DNA from 2 places in the Gordonia sp. 852002-51296_SCH5728562-b genome. Region 1 is predicted to be linked to the other one. Evidence: riboswitches for the same ligand, from Rfam matches in the RefSeq annotation. Region 1 holds a riboswitch; the other holds the start of a gene.

Region 1 (10,498 bases):
CTCAACACCCGTGAGCACGGCGAGGAGATCGTCGGCGACCTCCCGCTCGTCGGTCCGCCGGTGATCGGCGACTGGACGCCGCAGTCGATGCCGCCGCTCGATCCCGCTGCCGACACCAGCGCGAGCGAACCGAAGGTCGATGCGCAGCGATCCGGTGCGCACGCTGAGGCCTCTCGTGAGCGGGGTGCGGGCCGATGACTCCGAACGCCACCGCCGGTCGGATCGACAGGTTGTCGCCTGACGTTCGCGGTCTCGCCGACCGCATTGCCGACGACGTCGTCGACGATGCGCTCGGCCGACTGGCGGTCGTCGTTGTCGACGTCACCGACATCGGTGGGGTCGAATCGGTACGCGACGCGATGACCCAATGGCAGACCACTGGTCGGGTGTCGAAGGACACCCGCAAGCGACTCGACGCCGCGATGGTGCAGCGTGATGTCGACGGCCTCGCTGCGCACCGTGCGGGCGATGCGTTCACCCAACGGGTTCACTTTCGCGCTGCTCGCGGATTGACTTGTCTGGCAATCATTTTCGACGCCGACATCGTCGCTCGGCGTCGTATGCGAGAAGCGGTGTACGAGGCGTCGGTCGCTCTGGGTGGCAGCGCGGGTGTGGTCGGCGTGCTGGTCGACTTCACCCGACCGGGTGCCCGCGTGCCGGTCGGCGCGCCGTATCAATGACCGGTGAACCCCCGTGGTGTCGATTAGTCTCGGCTCATGGAGACGGAGTTCAATCCGGACCGACCAGCTGACCTTGGGCCGCTCTACCGCGAGCAGGCGTGGCGTCGGCTGGGTACCGAACAGTTCGACATCGTCGTCATCGGCGGTGGTGTCGTCGGCGTCGGAGCGGCTCTCGACGCCGCGACGCGTGGCCTGCGGGTCGCGCTCGTCGAGGCGCGAGACATCGCTTCGGGCACGTCGAGCCGCTCGTCGAAGATGTTTCACGGCGGACTGCGTTATCTCGAACAACTCGAGTTCGGGTTGGTGCGTGAAGCGCTCCACGAGCGCGAACTCTCACTCAGCCTGCTGGCCCCGCACCTGGTCAAGCCGTTGCCGTTCCTCTACCCGCTCACGCATCGCGTCTGGGAACGTCCGTACGTCGCCGCGGGGATCTTCCTCTACGACACGATGGGCGGCGCCAAATCGGTGCCGGGCCAGAAGCATGTGACGCGGTCGGGTGCGCTCCGCGTGGCGCCCGCGTTGAAGCGTGATTCGCTGATCGGCGGCATCCGCTACTACGACACCGTTGTCGACGACGCCCGGCACAGTCTCACCGTCGGGCGCACCGCCGCGAACTACGGTGCGGTGATCCGCACGTCGACGCAGGTGGTCGGATTTCTGCGCGACGCCGACCGCATCATGGGTGTGCGCGTCCGCGATACCGAGAACGGTGAGACCGCCGAGATCAAAGCGCACTGCGTGATCAACGCGGCAGGCGTGTGGACCGACGAGGTGCGGGCACTGTCCAAGCAACGCGGGCGGTTCAAGGTCCGGGCCTCCAAAGGCGTACACATCGTGGTGCCGCGCGATCGGATCGTGAGCGAGACGGCGATCATCTTGCGGACCGCGTCCTCGGTGCTGTTCGTGATCCCGTGGGAGACGCACTGGATCGTCGGCACGACCGACACCGACTGGCACCTCGATCTCGCGCACCCGGCCGCGACCCGCGCCGACATCGACTACCTGCTCGAACGTGTCAACGAGGTGCTGGTGACACCGCTGCGTCACGACGACATCGAAGGCGTCTACGCCGGGCTGCGACCCCTGCTCGCAGGCGAGGACGAAGCGACGTCGAAGCTTTCACGCGAGCACGCGGTGGCCGAGATCGCGCCGGGGCTCATCTCGATCGCCGGTGGCAAGTACACGACGTACCGCGTGATGGCCGCCGACGCCGTCGATGCCTGCGTCGATTTCATCCCGACACGCGTTGCGCCGTCGATCACCGAGCGTGTCCCGCTCATCGGCGCCGACGGGTACTTCGCGCTGATCAACCAGTGCGAGTCTCTCGGCGAGAAGTACGGACTGCACCCCTACCGGATCCGTCGACTGCTCAACCGGTACGGATCGCTGATCGACGACGTGTTGTTCTACGCGGCGGATGATCCGTCGCTGCTGCGTCCACTCGAGGCCGCGCCGCAGTATCTGCGCGTGGAGGTCGTGTATGCGGCCGTCGATGAGGCGGCACTGCACCTCGAGGACATCCTGGCGCGCAGAACCAGGATCTCGATCGAGTACGCGCATCGCGGCGTCGACTGCGCTCAAGAGGTCGCCGACCTCGTCGCGCCGGTTCTCGGCTGGGGCCCTGAGAAGGTGGCGTTCGAGGTCGAGACCTACAAGGCGCGGGTCGCCGCGGAGATCGCCTCACAACAGCAACCCGACGACGAATCGGCAGACGCGCTGCGTGCCGCTGCACCTGAGTCGCGGGTCGACATCCTGGAACCGGTGCCGATTCCGGACTGAATGGCACGCTTTCGCAACAGGACCAAATGCCCTTCGCCCGGCGCCTCGGCGGCGTGACAATGGATTCATGAGCAGAGGAGACGCCATGGTGCACAATCCCATTCACGAGCTTCCCGTCGACGAGGCATGGGCGCTGCTCGCCACCTCCGACGTCGGAAGGATCGCGTTGAGCGTCGGTGGCCAGCCCGACATCTTTCCCATCAACTATTTCGCCGGTGACGGTCGCGTGTTGATGCGCACAGCGGAGGGCACCAAGCTCGCCGAACTCGCCGTCAACGGCAAGGTGGCCTTCGAGGCCGATGCCTACGACGACGACGGCGGGTGGAGTGTCGTGGTCAAGGGGTCGGCGCGAATTCTGACCACCGGCGCCGAGATCGCCAAGGCCGACGAGGCCCCGTTGCGCCCGCTGATCCCGACGTTGAAGTACAACTACGTCGAGATCGTGCCGGACGAGGTCAGCGCGCGTCGCTTCGAGTTCGGGCCAGAGCCGGAGCGGTATCCGGTCTAGGCGCCGACGTTCAGCTCTGGCACCGCGGGCAGTAGTAGACGACCCGATCCTCGCTGGTCGAGTCCGGCCGGTCGCGCCAGAACTCGCGGGCGATGAGCGTTCCGCATCGTCGGCACGGTTGCCCGATTCGTCCGTAGACCCAGGTGCGCGCATTGTGTCCGGTGCGACCGGTGGTGGTGCGTGCCGTGCGAAGCCTGTTGGCCCACAACATTCTTCGGCACAGGTCGACGAGTGGTGGCACGTCGACGTCGGCGACGAGTCGGTCGGGTCGGACACCCCGGAGGAAGCACGCCTCACACCGGTACACATTGCCGACACCTGCCATGAGCCGTTGGTCGAGTAGCGCCTCGCCGATCTTCGCGTCCGGCCGTGCCTCGATGTTGGCGACGGCGCGCGCGGCGTCGAAGTCGTCGGAGAGAAGGTCGGGTCCGAGGTAGTCGAGGTCGGCGGCGGCACGGGGAAGTAGCTCGAGAATCCCGAGTTCGAAGCCGACGGCCTCGTACCCGTTTGCCTGCAACACGATTCGCGCCTGATACGCGGGTCGGCGCCACTTGGTGCCGACGCGATGTACGTGCCACACGCCTTCCATCTTCAGGTGGCTGTGGATGCTGACGCCATCGGGCGCCGACGTCGCAGTCGCCGCCGCGGGCACGACGTCGATGAGCAGATGTTTGCCCCGGGAGCGGACCGCGGCGACCCGTCCGCCGCGCAGGTCGGTGGTGGCCAGCGACGGAATGCGAAAGTCGGTGCGCTCCAACGTGGTCTGATCGAATGCGCGACGGAGACGGTCTGCGGCCTGGTAGACGGTGTCGCCCTCAGGCATGCTGTCCGTATCGCATTCGGAGGCCGCGGGGAGTGGTCGCGAATCCGGCGCCGACGAGCACCCGCTGCAGGTCGGAGCGCAACGCGGTGACGCCGTCGATGGAGTCGATGGTCAGGCGGGCGACACGACCGGCCCGCACGATGTCGGCGAGCGCTGCTGCCATGGCCTCTAATGCGGGGACGTCGTCGCTGAAGGTCAACACGGTCTTCCCGCCGCGTTCGACAAATGCGACGAGTTCGCCCTCGACGAGACATACGAGGGCGCCTGGTTTGCGGCCCGGTCGATGCCCGCCTGCGCCGGGCGTCGTGTCTGGCCAGGGCAGCGCTGCCCCATACGGATTGGCCGGGTCGGTGGCGGCCAGAACCGTCGCGGTGTTCGGTGCGCGGTGACTGCCCGGTGCGTCGTCGGTCAGGGCGTGGCGGCGCAATTGGTCGACGGTGGAGGTGCCCGCGAACTGGGCACCGCCGAGGCCGTCGACGTAGTAGCCTCGTCGCACCTGGCCGCTGTCTTCGAAGATGTTGAGCGCCTTGTAGATTCGTGCGAATCCTCCGACGACGTCCTCCGCCGTCACGCTGCCCCGGGTGACGACCCCGTAGCGTGCGAGCAGTTGGTCGCACAGGGCCTGAGTCGCGACAGTGGTCTCGAGCAGCGCTGTAGGGGTTGCGAACCAACGACCGGTTGCCGTGGAGGGCGTCGTGGCGCCGCCTGTCTGCGAGAGGAGATGCCGCGTGCTCAACCGTCCGGGCCGCAGGCGCGGAGCCTGACCGCGCGATCGGTGTGACGGCATGGACCGACTCGACGACGAGGTGCGGCGAGGCGCCTGCAACGCACGGACCGGCGCAAACGTGTCGTTGCTGACGTGACCGGCCCAGACGAGGTCCCACAGGGCGTCCTCGACCTGCTGGCGCGTCGCGGTGGCGCCCGGCGATGCTTCGCTCTCCGTCGACGCGTCGTCGAGCAGTTGGGCGAAGCGCAGTCCGCCCCCGGTGCCGAAGGTGTCGAGGAGGCGGGTGTGGATCTCGGTGGTGTCGATCTCGACCTCGGTCGGTACGAACAGCGGTGCGAGGTCGGCGGGGAAGAAGCTGATCCAGCCGTCGGTGGAGCCGATCCGGCCGTGACCCGCCCACATGAAGTCGCCGCTGGAGAGGAGTTCGTCGAGCATGGCCGGCCGGTAGTCACTGATCCTGCTCGGCAAGATCAGCGACTCCCACGCCGACGCCGGGAGCTGATGGCCCGCCAGTTGGTCGAGGACCGCCGCGAGTCCGTCGACTCCGGTGAGCCTTTCGTCGTCGGCGACGTGCTGCCACGCTCCGAGAAATCTGGCGAAGGTCGGGCCGTCGACGGGTGCGACGTCGGCTCGGCTCGCGGCAAGTGAGCCTCGTCGGATCTGCCCGAGCACGTCGCTGTGACACCACTGTGTGGTCCACGCGGGGCTGCCGTCGGGGTCGTCGTCGGTGGCGGGTAGAAAGTCGCCTTCGACGACCTTGCGTTCGGCGGCAAGGCGAATCAGCGTGTCGCGCACCACCGCGGGTGCCATTCCGATCGACTCGGCGGCCTCGTCGACGGTGAACGGGCCGTGCGTGCGCGCGTACCGATGGACGAGATCGCCGACGGGATCGGGAACAGACTCGGTGAAAGCTGCCGGAACACCCAGTGGCGCAGGAACTCCCAAGCCGTCGCGCAGGCGTGCGGTGTCTTCGACAGCGGCCCAGAGCGGCACGCCACGGATGCTCACGGAGATGATCGCGCCACGCCGATGCAACTCGGTCAACACGTCAAGCGCCGCAGGGCTGTCGTCGTCGCGCCGATACCGCAGCGCCACCTCGTCGGTCGTGAGCGGACCGAGCCACCGCAGCAGGTCGGCGATATCCTCGGCGTCGCGTGCCTTGCGGTGCTCGTCGAGGCGTTGCAGCCGTGCGACCACGGCGGCGATGACGGCGGGATCGAGCAGTTCGCGCAGGTCGACGCGCCCGAGTAGCTGTGCGAGGAGCGCGGTGTCGAGGGAGAGTGCTGCGGCGCGACGTTCGGCGAGCGGGGCGTCGTCGTTGTACATGAACGCTCCGACGTAGCCGAACAGCAGCGATGCCGCGAACGGCGACGGTTCCGGGGTCTCGACCTCGATCAGCCGAACACGTCGCGATCGGATGCGAGTGAGGAGGTCGGTGAGCGACGGCAGGTCGTAGACGTCCTGCAGGCATTCGCGGACCGTCTCCAGGATGATCGGAAAGTCGGGGAATTGCGATGCGACGGAGAGCAATTGGGCGCTGCGCTGGCGCTGCTGCCACAGCGGTGCCCGACGGCCGGGGTCGCGGCGGGGGAGTAGCAGGGCTCTGGCCGCGCACTCCCGGAATCGTGAGGCGAACATCGACGAGTCGGCGAGGGCGTCGGTGACCATCTGCTCGATCTCGTCGGGATCGACGACGAAGACTGCGGCGCCCGGCGGTTCGTCGTCGGTGTCGGGGAGGCGCACGATGATGCCGTCGTCGGATGCGGTGACCGCACCGTCGAGTCCGAGGGTGGCCTGCAGGCGGGCGGAGATCGCCGACGCCCACGGCGCGTGTACGCGTAAACCGTAGGGGGAGTGCAGGATCAGGCGCCAGTCGCCGAGCTCGTCGCGGAACCGCTCGATGACCAGGGTCCGGTCGGTCGGTACCTGTCCGGTCGCGTCGCGCTGCTCGGAGATGATCGACGCGAGGTTGTCGCGTGCGTACTCGCTGAGCCCGAGTTCTGTTGCCTGACGGTCGAGTTCGGCCTCGTCGGCGATGGAGCCGACGAACTTCCCGATCGCCGCGCCCAGTTCGGCCGGGCGTCCCTGTGCGTCGCCGATCCAGAACGGGAGGCGGCCGGGCTGACCGAATGCGGGTGAGACGAGTACGCGGTCGTGGGTGATGTCCTCGATTCGCCAACTCGTCGCGCCGAGCGCGAAGACGTCGCCGACGCGCGACTCGTAGACCATCTCCTCGTCGAGTTCGCCTACGCGGCTGGACTTTTCGCCGACCATGAACACACCGAAGAGCCCACGGTCGGGGATGGTGCCGCCAGAGGTGACCGCTAGTCGTTGCGCACCACGGCGACCGGTCAGTGTGCCAGCATCACGATCCCAGGTGACACGTGGACGTAGTTCGGCGAACTCGTCGGAGGGGAAGCGACCCGAGATGAGATCGAGTGTCGCCTCGTAGATCGACCGGCTCAACTCCCGGTACGGCGCAGCGCGGCGGACGATCTCGTACCACTCGTCGACCTCGAGCACGTCGAGAGCGGCCGCGGCGATCGTCTGTTGCGCAAGCACATCCAGTGGACTGCGCGGTACCTGCAGCTCTTCGATTGCGCCCGCACGCATCCGCGAGACGGCGACCGTGCAGCCGATCAGGTCGGTGCGATGCTTGGGGTACAGAACCCCCTGACTGATCTCGCCGACCTGGTGGCCCGCGCGTCCGATCCGCTGCAGCCCGCTGGCCACCGAGGGTGGTGTCTCGACCTGGATCACCAGATCGACCGCGCCCATGTCGATGCCGAGCTCGAGTGAACTCGTCGCGACCACACAGCGCAGGCGGCCGCTCTTGAGGTCGTCTTCGATCTCGGCGCGCTGCTCCTTGGAGACCGACCCGTGGTGTGCGCGGGCCAGGACAGTCGCGGCGCCGGTGGTGGCCCCCGAGGCCATGACCATTGCGGGTGCGCCGCCACCGACGCGGTCGTTGCGTGGTGGTTCGCGGCCAGGCTCGGTGCGTTGCTCGTGGATCTCGTTGAGCCGCGCGGTGAGACGCTCGGCGAGCCGTCGAGAGTTGGCGAACACGATCGTCGTACGGTTGGTCTCGATGAGATCGACGATCGACGCTTCGACGTAGGGCCAGAGCGAACCCGCGGTCGGCGAGAACGCGTCGTCGAGCTCATCCGCATCCGGTGCATCCGGTGGCGGCGGGATGTTGGCCATGTCGGGTACCGGGACGTCGACGCGGAGGTCGAAGGTCTTCGACGCCTTTGGCCGCACGATGGTGCACGGACGGGAGCCGGAGAGGAACTCAGCGACTAGCTCGGGCGGGCGGACCGTCGCCGAGAGTCCGATGCGTTGCGCCGGAGAGTCGAGCAGTTCGTCGAGGCGTTCGAGCGACAGCGCCAGGTGCGTGCCGCGTTTGGTGCCTGCGACGGCGTGTACCTCGTCGACGATCACCGTCTCGACCGTGGTGAGCGCTTCCCGTGCCGACGAGGTGAGCATCAGGTAGAGCGACTCGGGCGTGGTGATGAGGATGTCGGGTGGCGTTTTGGCGAGGAGTCGACGCTGGGCGGCGGGGGTGTCGCCCGAGCGCACGCCGACGGTGATCGACGGTTCGGTGATCCCGAGTTCCTGCGAGGCGCGTGTGATGCCCGCCAGTGGCGCGCGCAGGTTGCGCTCGACGTCGACCGCCAGTGCTTTGAGTGGGGAGATGTAGAGGACGCGCGTGCCCTTGGACCGATCGGGGCGGGCGGCAAGTGAATCGAGTGCCCAGAGAAACGCCGACAGGGTCTTGCCCGAGCCGGTGGGCGCGATGACCAGGGTGTTCTCGCCGTCGGCGATGGCTTTCCACGCGCCCTGCTGGGCGGGTGTCGGCGCGGGGAAGGCGCCGCCGAACCACCGACGCGTCGGGTCGGTGAAGCGGTTCAGGATGGAGGACGAGCTGGGCACTCTTCCATTGTTCCGCACGGGTCTGACAGTGCGGTGCGACGTGCTGGTCCGGCGGCGAGAACCTGGTATAGAGTCGATCCACGCTGGTTGCCAGGAACCCGGTGAGAATCCGGGACGGTCGCGCCACTGTAAGTCCGACGGGAAGCGACCTGTCGCGACGAGTCAGGACGTGGCAACCAGGCCACATTGCTCCACGTCAGGGACGCGTCATCCCGGAAGGAACCCTCTCAATGGTTGCCACCTCATCACAGGCCGAACGTCGGCCCGCTGCGCTCGCCGTACCGAATCTCTCGGTCGCTTCGGCCGCGCTCTGGCTCACCGCCACTGTGCTCATCGCCGCGCTGGCCTACTACTTCATCGGGTACGACCAGGGCGCCTGGTCGGTGTTCGGCAGCGACACCCACATCCACGAGTTCGTGCACGACTCCCGCCACTTCCTCGGCTTCCCCTGCCACTGATCTGACCCGGGAGACAACAGAACAATGGAGAAGAAGTTCGTCGGCGCGGGCCTGCTATCAGGCCTGATCGCCGGAATTTTTGCGTATGTGTTCGCTCGTATCTTCATCGAGCCGGTGGTCGCCAAGGCGATCGACTACGAAGAGGGTCGCAGCCACGCCGAGGAGATGCTCAGCGGCGAACACGGCCACGAGCACGAGGTGTTCACCAGGTCGGTGCAGGAAAACATCGGGGCCGGGGTCGGCACCGTGATCTTCGCGATCGCGATGGGCGCGTTCTTCGCGGTCGGGTTCACGGTCTTGTGGACCTACCTCGGACGGCGATACCCCGCGACCGATCCGCGCTGGGCGGCGGCCGCGCTCGGCGCGCTCGGATTCGTGGCCTTCTTCGGCGTCCCGTACTTCGCCTATCCGGCCAACCCGCCGGCTGTCGGCAACGACGAGACCATCGCCGACAGGTCGAGTGCCTATCTCACCATCACCGTGGTGTCGGTAATCGCGATCATCGCGGCCGTCGTCTTCGCGCTGTGGCTGCGTCCACGCATCGGTGGGCTGCTCGGTGCGATCGCGGGCGGCGTCGGCTACCTGGTAGTGGTCACCGTCGCGATCGCGTTGCTGCCGAGCTTCGACGAGGTACCGACGCCGGTCACCAACGACGCGGGCCAGATCGTGTTCCCAGGTTTCCCGGGCGACGTCATCGGCGACTTCCGCGTCTACGCGATCGCCAACCAGGTGATCCTGTGGACGGTGCTCACCGCGGTGTTCGCGCTGGTCCTGGGCGCGATGTCGCGCTCGCGGTCGTCGAAGCAGGTTGTCGACGACCCCGCGACGCAAACGGTCGCCTGACGCTCCTTTAAACGCGGCTCGAGTTGGCAGGCGCGGCTGGTACACCAGCCGCGTTCGCAAGTTCGGGCCGCGTTTGGCTTATCCGGACAGCACGCAGTCGCCGCACACGGCTGTGCGATCGCCCGATACCTGGTAGATCAGGCAGCAGCTGCGTCGTCGGAAACTCGGTCCGGCCCGCAGGTATCCGCCCTCGATGTCGGGGCGTGCGAGGAAAAGGTCGGCGTGGCGTCGGGCCGCGTCGGCGAGTTCTGGCCGGGCGGTACCGATCATGCGCACCGCCGAGTTGATCGCCGACGCGATGTTGCCGCCGAGGACGTGTGGCCCAACCGGGTACGACGCGTCGAAGAGTGCGGTGAGGTCGTCGACGGCGCGAGGGAACCCGTCGTCGAGCGCAGGCTTCGCGTCGACCGTCACGACGGATAGGGGGAAGGGCCCGCCGAGATGGTCCTGCCACCAGACGTCTGCGGGGTCGAGGGACAGGCGGGTGCCGATCACCGCTGCAGCGAGCGCCGGTGCAAGCAGCCTGGCGACGAGACCAAGGTGAGTCACCGACGCCGCGACGCGAGGTGAGACGTTCGACGCCGCGCCCGCAGCCAGAGCCTTCCGGACCCTTTCGACGCGGCTGTCGATGCGTCGTGGATTCGCCAGTGCCGCAGCCAGAGTCGACCACGGCCCGTCGACTGGTGCCGCGGCTGCGTGGGTGTCGGTCGCAAAGAACGGTCCGAACTCGGCGAACACGTGATCGTT
Region 2 (10,498 bases), on a different contig from region 1:
GTGCCTGTTCTATTTCCTCACGGATGCGCAGGATCTCCTCGGCGGCGAGGATCAGATCCGGGATCGTGCCGCGGCCCTGACCCGACGGCTGGTGGAGCAGGACCCTGGCGTGGGGGAGTACCGACCTCTGGCCCGGCGAGCCCGCGGCCAGCAGTAGTGCCGTCGACGAGAGTGCTTGTCCCACACAGGTGGTGGCGATCGGCGCATGGCAGTACTGCATGGTGTCGTAGAGTGCGAAGGTTGCGGTCACCGACGCGCCCGGAGAGTTGATGTACAGCTCGATGGGGATGTCGGGGTTCTCGGAGTCGAGATGCAGGATCTGCGCGATGAGCGCATTGGCGACGCCGTCGTCGAGTTCGGTTCCGAGGTAGAGGATTCGGTCGTCGAGCAGCCGACTGTAGACATCCATGACGCGCTCGCCCTGCGGAGTACGGGTGATGACGTTGGGAATGGTGTATGTGCTCATGCGTGACTCACCTCGAAACCCGTTGCGGCAGGGGATAACGGTCGTATCTGTGCGATGTCGGTGACGATGTGGTCGACGAATCCGTAGTCGACCGACTCGGAGGCGGTGAAGACGTGATCGCGTAGCGAGTCGTCGAAGATCTTTTCGCGGGTGTGTCCGGTCTGCTCAGCGATGATCGTGAGTACGGTGTCGCGGACGTGTCGCAGGTCGTCGGCCTGCAGTTCGATGTCGGGTGCGTAGCCGCCGATGCCCGCCGATCCCTGGTGCAGCAGGACTTTGGCATGCGGCGTGATGAACCGCTTGCCCCGGGTGCCGCTGCACAGCAGGAATTGTCCTGCACTGTAGGCCATTCCGAGGTTCACGGTGATCACGTCGTTGGGAATCAAGCGCATGATGTCGGTGATCGCGAGCATCGCGGGTACCGAACCGCCCGGAGAGTTGATCCAGAGCGCGATGTCGGCGACGGGATCGTCGTCGGAGAGCATGACGAGTTGCGAGCACAATTGCGTGCCGATCTCGTCGTCGAGTGCGGAGTCGAGAGTCAGGATGCGTTGCCCGAAAAGGCTTTCCGCGGTGCGCTTGCGTAGTGGCAGTGGTCGTTGTTCATCGGTCATGCACCGATCGTCGGTGACCGACGGATATCGGTCACGTCGGTTCCGCTCAGAGCGGCACGATTCCGCACTGAGCAGAGCAGAGCAGAGCAGCCGGGTCAGAGCACGTCGATGTCGGGCCGACCGGACGGGATGGTGATCTGCGCCCGGCGGTGCAGCGAAACATCCGGCGCGGCAATCGAATCGCTCACCCGATAGTCCGCTTCCCAGCGGTCGGCCGACAGTCTGTTGAGAACGTACCCGCGCTGAGCGTTGCCGAAGCGGATGTGGGGTGAGGCTGCCTTGAGTTGTTTGTCGCTGGCGTCGCTGTCCTCGCCGTCTGCGCCAGACGCGATCGAGGTGCCCGCGAGTTCGACGCCGACGGTCGGGGACGGTCGCGAATACGTGGAGCGCAACTCGGAGACCACGTTGCGGTGGATGTCGCCGACGATCGAGACGAGGTTGTGCACGCCGCGCTCACGCGCGCCGTCGAGAATCCTTGCGCGAGAGGCTTCGTAGCCGCTCCACCCGTCCATACTGACCGCCCGCTCGCCGTTCTTTCGGCGGGCGAGGTCGGCGATGGTGGTCTGATGCGCGAGAACGTTCCAGCGGGCACGGCTGGCGGCCAATCCGTCGAGCAGCCACTTCTCCTGTGCGGCACCGGTGATGGTGCGCCGGGGGTCTGCGGTCGCGGCATTATGCGCGGTGTCGTTGTCGCCGTTGGCCTGATCGCTGCGGAAGGTCCTGGTGTCGAGGACGCTGAACTCGACGAGGTCGCCATAGCTGAACCGACGGTAGGCGCGCAGGTCGTAGAGGTCGGCTGTCGGCGTGGGGCGAGGCCGCTGCGCGACACGCACCGGTGTGTTCTCCCACCACGCTCGCATCGCCTGGGCGCGCCGGGCGAGGAATTCGGGGATGGGTTGATTGTCCTCGGGAACCTCTGCGGCCCAGTTGTTGTCGACCTCGTGGTCGTCGAAGATCGTGATGAACGGACTCGCCCGGTGCGCGGCCTGCAGATGGGGGTCGAGTTTGTAGAGCGCATATCGATCGCGATAGTCGTCGAGCGTCGCGCACTCCCGGTGCGCCGACACCGGTGTTGCGGCGGTCTTTCGTCGGCCGCCGTCGACCGGGATCGGCTTTTCATAGATGTAGTCGCCGAGATGGAAGACGACGTCGGGTGCGTGCGCCGCCATATCGGCGTATGCGGGGTAGTGCCCGTCAGCCCACGATTGGCACGAGGCGAATGCGAAAGTCAATGCACTCAGCCGACTTCCGTGCGACGGAGCGGTACGCGTGCGCCCGATCGCCGACAGGGAACCGCCCGCACGGAATCGGTAGAAGTAGTCCGCCGCGGGCCGTAGGCCGCGTACGTCGGCGTGCACGCTGTGTCCGTTCTCCGGTGTCGCCACTTCGACGCCGCGCGCGACGACATGCCTCATGCCGTGGTCGGTGGCGATCTCCCACTCGACCGGTACCGGAAGCAGACCCATTGCTCCGCCGCGGGCGAGCGGATCGGCGGCCAGCCGTGTCCACAGGACCACGCCGTCTGGAAGCGGATCGCCTGATGCCACACCGAGCGTGAACAGGTCACTGCCACGGCGTGGCGGGGGAGCCGACGCCGCGTCGGTCGTGAACAGCGCTGGGACCGTTGCGATACCGGCAGCGACGCCCGCCCAGGTGAGAAAGCGTCGGCGGGTGGTGCCGGCGTGCAGGGTCGTGTCCCCATCGATCCGGAGGTCGTCCAGTGACGGTCGAGGTGAGATGTTCGGCATGCCGCCACCCGACCAAGAGAGGATGGACGTCGTCCTACCCGCCGTCGGCCTCGCGGTGATGGGATGGTGAAGTTCGTGAAACCGCATGCGCCATATGTCCGATTCGAGACCGTTGTTACACTGCAGCGGCGTCGGTTCTCCAGCCGAGATCGTCGGTGAGAGCCAAGAGGGAATCTGGTGGGAATCCAGAGCTGCCCCGCAGCGGTAACGGAAACGAAGGCGTTCAACAGCACTGGGCCTGCCGGCTCGGGAAGCGATCGTCGATAGGTGGCACATCACGTGCCGTGTCCGAAGTCCGAAGACCTGCCGACGTGGCCGCCGGGCATAGGCGGTCCCATCGACTTCGCGGGACATGGTCGGTGTTGAACTCGCGTGGTCGTCGTCGACCCCGCGTGGCGACATCTGCTGTACCCGCTCCGGGCTGATCAGGAGGGCGGGTATGCCGACGCGCAGTGCGAACCCTCGGGATACCTGGGCGCGACCCGTCTCCGTGGCCATCGGCTGCGGTGTGGCGCTCGTCGTGGCCGCAGCGTGCGGCGTCGCATACGGAACCGTGGAGATCGGGCTGGTCCGTATCGCTGCGGATGGTGTGGGCAGCAATCACCGGGGGACCGGTCTCGTCGGTCGACGCTGCCTCGTACTGGATCGTCGTCGACTCGCGTGTGCCACGGGTGCTGACGGGAGCGCTGGTGGGTGCCGGTTTGGCGGTGGTCGGCGTGATCGTGCAGGCGATGGTGCGCAATCCGCTGGCGGATCCCTACGTGCTCGGGATCTCGTCGGGTGCGTCTGTCGGAGCCACCGCCGTCGTGCTGTTCGGGGTCTTCTCGGGTCTCGGCCTGTATGCGTTGCCGACCGCGGCATTCCTCGGCGCACTGGTGGCGACGTTGCTCGTCTTCGGAATTGCACAGCGCGGCGGAGGTCTCACACCACTGCGGCTCGTGTTGACGGGAACCGCTCTGGGATACGGGTTCTCGGCTCTGACCACCGTGCTCATCTTTTTACGTCCGGTGGGTGATGCCGCACGGAGTGTCATGTTCTGGCTGCTCGGCAGTCTTGCTGCGGCAACATGGCATTCGGTTGCGCTGGTCGCGGTCGTGGTGGTCATCGGGATAGGTGTGGTCGCAGCGAGAGCGCGACAACTCAATGCGCTGGCGATGGGCGACGAGGTCGCCGCGTCGCTCGGCATACGGGCGTCACGGTTTCGGCTCGAGCTCTTCGTCATCGCCGCGTTGATGACCGGGTTCATCGTCTCTGTCTGCGGCGCAATCGGATTCGTCGGTCTCATCGTGCCGCACGTGACCCGCATGGTCGTCGGTGCGGATCACCGCAAGATCATTCTCGTCGCACCCGTGCTGGGGGCGCTGTTCCTTGTGGTCGCCGATCTGATGGCGCGGATTGTCGTTCCACCGCAGGAGATTCCGCTCGGGGCGATCACGGCTGCGGTGGGTGTGCCGGTATTCCTCGGACTGATGCAACGTCGGCGTACCAGGATCGACTCATGAGTGCCGTCGAGTACGACGCGGTCACCGTCGAGATCGATCACACCGTCATCGTTCGCGACGCATCGTTCACGGTCGACTCCGGAGAGTTCCTCGGGGTGATCGGCCCGAACGGCAGCGGCAAATCGACCCTGCTTCGATGCGTGTACCGCGCGCTGGCACCGTCGGGCGGCAGCGTGCGAGTCGACGGCAACGACGTGCGTGCGGTGAGTATGCGGGAGAACGCACGACGAGTCGCCGCGCTCACCCAATCGGCCTCGCTCGACTTCGATTTCACCGCGTCAGAGGTTGTCGCGACGGGACGGCTACCACACCGCGAACTGGGTGCGGCGGCCCGTGCCCGCGACCGCCAGGTGTGCGCGGCGGCGATGTCCACGGCCGGCGTCGGGATGTTCGCGGATCGTGTGTTCACCACGCTCTCCGGCGGAGAGGCGCAACGCGTACTCATCGCGCGCGCATTCGCGCAGGAGCCCAACGTACTGATCCTCGATGAACCGACCAATCACCTTGATATCCGCCATCAGTTCGACATCCTTGGTGCGGCGCGCGGACGCGGGGTCACCGTCGTCGCGGCGCTGCACGATCTCAACATGGCGGCACAGTACTGCACCACGCTCGCCGTTGTGCTCGACGGGACGATCGCGTGCATCGGGCCACCGGACGAACTCCTCACCGCGACGAACATCGCCGAGTGGTACGGCGTTGGTGCGTACGTCGTCGCCCACCCCCGCACAGGCGTTCCGCAGATCATCTTCGACGACCAAGTCCCACAAGCCATCTCCGAGGAAGAGCACTCATGACAGCACCTATGACCAGGACAGCACTTCGCAGACCGCGCGCATTCGTCGTGTCTGCACTAGCCGCGATGACAGTGGTCTCCGGTTGCGGCGCCGACGTCGAGTCGTCGACTCCCAGGTCATCAGGGGAACAGGTGACGGTAACCAATTGTGGTGCACCGCTTACGGTGAGCGGTGTACCCGATCGTGCGGTGACGAACGACACCGGGATCACAGAGCTGATGTTCGCCCTCGGATTGGGCGACCGGATGGCCGGCTACACCACGTACGAGGGCAAAGAGCGCGATATCGAATCATCCCCGTGGCGAGCGGATTTCGAGAAGACACCATCATTGGGCACGGCGTTCTCGCGGGAGATCATCGCCGCTGCGCGGCCCGACTTCGTCTTTGCGGGCTGGAACTACGGGTTCAAGGAATCGACCGGCGTCACCCCCGACTGGGTGCGTTCGACCGGTGCCGTGCCATACCAGCTGACCGAAGCCTGTCGCCAGGCAGGCAACACCAAGCGCGGCGTCGTACGACCCCTCGATGCGTTGTACGCGGACCTGTCGAATCTGGGGCAGATCTTCGGCGTGAGTGGTCGGGCCGCGACGCTGACCGCCGACTATCGCAAGCAGGTCGAGGCTGCGCGTGTGGGGGCGCCTGCCGCGTCCGCAGCGGCGCGGGTCTTCCCCTTCGACAGCGCCGATCCGACGCCGTTCACCTCGGGTCGGAATGCGGCACCGGATCAGATCATCGCCGAAGCCGGTGGACGCAACATCTTCGGCGATATCGACGACTCCTGGACGTCGGCATCATGGGAGGCCGCGGCGCAGCGCGATCCGCAGGTCATCGTCATCGTCGATTACGGGGCGGGGCCGCAGAACACCGTCGAAGCCAAGATTCGACAGCTCGAGTCGCAACCGTTGATGGCGCAGACAACCGCTGTGCGAGAGCGCCGCTACATCTCGTTCCCGTATGCGGCGCTCGTCGAGGGTCCGCGCAATCCGCAGACCATCACGGCGCTTGCCGAGTACCTGCGATCGCAGGGGCTCTGAGTAGGCCGTCGGCAGGCGGCGGCTCGTCGGGACGCGCTGTCAGGCGGCAACGACCAGCCAGACCGCGATGTAGTGCAGTAGCGCGGCAATGGCTGTGCAGACGTGGAACACCTCGTGATGGCCGAACGTCGTCGGCCAGGGATTGGGCCAGCGCAGTGCGTAGAGCACTCCGCCGACGCTGTAGAACACCCCGCCCACCGCGAGCAGGATCAGTACGAGCCAACCGACATGTGCGACGAGCGTCGGGGCGACGGCGATGATGACCCACCCGAGCAGGATGTAGAGCGTGACCCCGAGCCAGCGGGGCGCGCCAGGCCACGCGATCTTCAGTGCGACACCGGCGACCGCGCCGACCCAGACGATGCCGAGCACCCACCACCGCATCGGACTCGGCAGACCCATCACACAGAACGGCGTGTAGGTACCCGCGATGAACACGAAGATCATCGAGTGGTCGGCACGCTTCATGTGTATCTGAGCGCTCAGCGATTTCCACGCGATCCGGTGATACGACGCCGAGGTCGCGAACAGACCGACGACGGTTGCCGCGTAGACGGCACAGGCCACCGCGGCTCCCGGTCCACGTAGCCAGCCTGCGCCGATGACAAGGGCGACGCCTGCGACCACTGCGACGTAGGCCGACCACTGATGAATGACGCCGCGGAGGCGAGGTCTGTCGGCGACAGCGGTCACCAGGGCTGAGTTCACGTAAGCTACGGTACCGTAACTTTGGGTGAGAACGCTGTCAGCCGAGTGTGGCGATGATCGCCGCGAGCTGGTCGACGTCGATAGGTGTCGGCTGATAGATGCACACCTCGTCGACGCGGACGTCGAGATCGCGCAGCGCGTCGAAGGCGTCGACGCGGGCCCGGATCTGCTGTGCGACGTCTGCGGGACCACCGACAGCGGCGATCGTGTGCAGTAGCTCGTCGTCGATGAGATCGGCCATCTCGGCCCACCGCCCCTGCTTCGACAGCGCATTGAGTTCTGGCTGCAGCTGCTCGGCGCCGTGCGCTGCGAGGACGGGCCGGTAGGCGGGCGTCGAGCCGTAGAAGGCGAGGAGTCGTCGAGCGGCGGTGTGGTCGGTGCCCACCGAGACGATCACCTCGGGGATCACGGTGAAGCCGCGGCCGTGATCGCGTGCGGCGAGGCCGCGTCGAATGTTCGGGACGGTCGTCGATGCCAGAAAGTCGGCGGTGGAAAACGGCATCACCAACACTCCGTCGGCGTGCTTTGCCGCGGCGCGCGTCATCAACGGCCCGAGCGCGCCGACGAACACCGGCGGCCGACCGAACGGGTTGGGGCCGGGGTTGAAGGTGGGCGTCATCAAGGTGTGACGGTGATAGGCCCCTTCATAGCGCAGCGGGGCTCCGGTCTCCCACGCATCGAAGATGGCGTTGATGGCGCTGACCTTGTCGGCCATGCGGCCCACCGGGTCGTCGAAATCAGCGCAGAACCGCTTCTCGATCTGCGGGCGCATCTGCGTTCCCAAGCCGAGTCGAAATCGGCCGCCGGAGAGCAACTGAAGGTCGTTGGCCGCGTGTGCGAGGTGAATCGGATTGCGCGGGAAGGCGATTGCGACGTTGGTCAGCAGGGTGAGTTCCGGCACCGACGCCGCAACGACGAGCGGGGTGAACACATCGTGCGGACCCTCGAAGGTGAACAGCCCCGCTGCACCCGCGCGGGCGAGGTCGGTGGCTCGCTGTGCCGCGCCCGTCGGCTCGAACAGGGCGGTCGTCACGGCTATCGGGGTCATGTCGCGTCGGCGTCGTTGTAGCGGCGCAACAGCGTTGCGAACAGTTCGAGATCGTCCTGCGTCCACGTGTCGAGCCTGCGTGCGATGGCGTCTCCACTGCGTCGGCGGATCTCGCCCAGGGTGTCGAGTGCCTCCTGGGTCACTTCCAACGACTGCGACCTCGACGACGTCGCGTCCTGCGTGCGGCGCAGCAGACCACGGCGACGGAGCTCGCCGAGCTGGCGGCTGGCCGTCGACTTGTCGATATTCGCGGCCCGCGCCAGTGACGCCGCGTTGATTCCCGGGTTGTCCGAGATCAGTGCGAGGAGAGAGAACTCGACGAAGGTCAGGCCGCCCTCGGCGTAGATGTCGCGGGCGCCGTTGCGCAGCCGCCGCGACAGCGTGACCAATTCCTGCCCGACGACTTCGGCGGCATCGGGTTGCTCGGGTGAAGCCATAGTTGTATATTACAACCTATCCAAGTTGCATTCTGCAACCATTCCTGGTGAACGATCGTGTTCCCGACTAGCCCAGAAGGTAATCGATGTCCGCTGCTCCCACCCATGCGTTGTCGATCAAGACCATCGCGTCGCATGTCGCCGTTCCGCTCGTCATCGGTGCCGTGATGGCGCTCGCCTATCTCGGCGGATTCCACAAGCCCGATCCGCACGATCTGCGCATCGATGTGGTCGGTGCCGGTACATCGACCCAGGTGGCCGCACAGACTCTTCAGCAACAACTCGGCGACCACGTCTCGATCCGGACCGTTGCCACCGCCGATGAGGCGCGCGCGGCCATCGAGCACCGGGAGATCGCGGCGGCCTTCGAGCCGAAAGCCGACACGCCTGTCCTCTACGTCTCGACAGCAGCGTCGGATCCCACAGCGGTGACGGTCGAACGGATCTTCAACGGCGTCACGATCGCCAAGGACCAACCGCTGAAGATCGTCGACGTCGTGCAGGCTGATCCGCAGCGCGATCCGTCCGGACAGAGCATCTTCTTCTTCCTGGTTGCACTCACCGTCGGCTCGTACGGATGCGGAATCGCGATCGCCGTCGCCGCAGGTGGACGCAGGATTCGCGTGCGTCTGGGGTTCGCGGCGGTCTGCTCGGTGATCTCTGCCGCGGTGACCACGGCGATTGCCGTGTGGGTGTTCGACGCCCTGCCGGGTGCACAGTGGCAGATCTTCGGGCTGTCGATCCTCTACGCCCTGGCGACCATGCTATTCGCGATCGGGCTGCACCCGTTTATCGGTCGATTCACGACGCTGGCGATGGTCACTATCTTCGTCGGGTTGAACTTCACGACCAGCGGCGGCGTGTTCGCGCCTGCGCTGCAACCGAAGTTCTTCGCCGTCCTGCACGACTTCTGGATCGGCGCAGGCCTGAACGAGGCGTCGCGCAACCTTGCCTACTTCCCGCAGGTGTCCAGCGCAGGCGATATCGCGAAGATCATCGGCTGGCTCGTCGTCGGCGCGGCGCTCGTCGGCATCGTTGCGCTGCGGGACCGTCGAAACGTCGTTCAGGGTGCAGTAGAAGGCGCGGTAGAAGCGAGTCCTGCCGCTGCCGGGCGACACGAGCGCGACCAGCTCACCGAGGAGGAGGCCGAAGAACTCGCCGAGGATGTCGTGGCCTGATTCAGTGTGCCCTTAGAGGTGAGGTCTAATCTGGTTCGCGATGAAACTCCTACCCGATCGTCTGCGTCGGCCGATGCTCTCCGTGTACGAGCGGCGGCTGATCCAGTTGACGGACGAGAACCGATTGCCTCAGCACGTGGCGATCATCTGCGACGGCAATCGACGATGGGCTCGCGAGGCGGGCTTCGAAGATGTCAGTCACGGACATCGGGTGGGCGCACAGCGCATCGCCGAGATGCTCGAGTGGTGCGCCGAGCTGGGCATCGAGACGGTCACCATCTATCTGCTGTCCACCGAGAATCTGCAGCGCGCCTCCGACGAACTCGACGCGCTGATGGAGATAGTGCCCGACATCGTCGACGAGATCGCCACCCCCGACGGGCACTGGCGGGTGCGCATCGTCGGAACCCTCGATCAGCTCCCCGAGGCTGCGGCCCAGCGTCTGCGCAACGCCGCTGAACGCACCCTCGACAGATCGGGCATGAACGTCAACGTGGCGGTCGGGTACGGGGGCCGACAGGAGATCGCCGACGCTGTGCGCGCGGTCCTCGTGGAGAAGGCCGAGGCGGGCGCGACCGTCGACGAACTCGTCGACGCGGTCACCGTCGAGGCGATCGACCGCAACCTGTACACCAAGGGACAGCCCGACCCCGATCTGGTCATCAGGACGTCGGGGGAGCAGCGGCTGTCCGGATTCCTGCTGTGGCAGAGCGCGTACTCGGAGATCTGGTTCACCGACGCCTATTGGCCCGAGTTCCGTCGGGTCGATTTCCTGCGTGCGCTGCGCGACTACTCCGCGCGCAGTCGGCGATTCGGTAAGTGATCGTCGAGTAGTTCGATGAGCGCGGTCACGTCGGCGTCGAATGTCGAGACCGGCGGCGTGCCGAAGCCGACGAGGATTCCTCCGGTCGGCTCACCATGGGCGTCGCGAAGGCGCGGGGCGTCCGGATGCCGTAGGGCGTCGAG

What was found. Region 1 has a riboswitch for cobalamin ahead of A5766_RS12920 (CbtB domain-containing protein). Riboswitches for the same ligand answer to the same signal wherever they lie in the genome.
Region 2: it holds a riboswitch for cobalamin, as region 1 does, so the genes downstream of both, A5766_RS20800 (FecCD family ABC transporter permease) here and A5766_RS12920 (CbtB domain-containing protein) in region 1, are expected to answer to the same signal.

What each region holds. Positions count from the first base shown of each region.
Region 1 is NZ_LZMI01000069.1:26,377-36,874, reverse strand. It holds gene A5766_RS12950 (hypothetical protein) at 1-198, shown strand, start outside; gene A5766_RS12945 (hypothetical protein) at 195-680, shown strand; gene A5766_RS12940 (glycerol-3-phosphate dehydrogenase/oxidase) at 717-2,459, shown strand; gene A5766_RS12935 (pyridoxamine 5'-phosphate oxidase family protein) at 2,545-2,967, shown strand; gene A5766_RS12930 (DNA-formamidopyrimidine glycosylase family protein) at 2,978-3,790, opposite strand; gene A5766_RS12925 (ATP-dependent helicase) at 3,783-8,450, opposite strand; cobalamin riboswitch at 8,504-8,658, shown strand; gene A5766_RS12920 (CbtB domain-containing protein) at 8,681-8,908, shown strand; gene A5766_RS12915 (CbtA family protein) at 8,933-9,751, shown strand; gene A5766_RS12910 ((2Fe-2S)-binding protein) at 9,830-10,498, opposite strand, start outside.
Region 2 is NZ_LZMI01000126.1:32,102-42,599, forward strand. It holds gene A5766_RS20785 (ClpP family protease) at 1-466, opposite strand, end outside; gene A5766_RS20790 (ClpP family protease) at 463-1,080, opposite strand; gene A5766_RS20795 (alkaline phosphatase D family protein) at 1,176-2,828, opposite strand; cobalamin riboswitch at 2,944-3,153, shown strand; partial or broken gene A5766_RS20800 (FecCD family ABC transporter permease) at 3,268-4,330, shown strand; gene A5766_RS20805 (ABC transporter ATP-binding protein) at 4,327-5,127, shown strand; gene A5766_RS20810 (ABC transporter substrate-binding protein) at 5,136-6,161, shown strand; gene trhA (PAQR family membrane homeostasis protein TrhA) at 6,201-6,869, opposite strand; gene A5766_RS20820 (TIGR03617 family F420-dependent LLM class oxidoreductase) at 6,907-7,917, opposite strand; gene A5766_RS20825 (MarR family winged helix-turn-helix transcriptional regulator) at 7,914-8,354, opposite strand; gene A5766_RS20830 (hypothetical protein) at 8,441-9,532, shown strand; gene A5766_RS20835 (isoprenyl transferase) at 9,573-10,355, shown strand; gene pdxR (MocR-like pyridoxine biosynthesis transcription factor PdxR) at 10,322-10,498, opposite strand, start outside.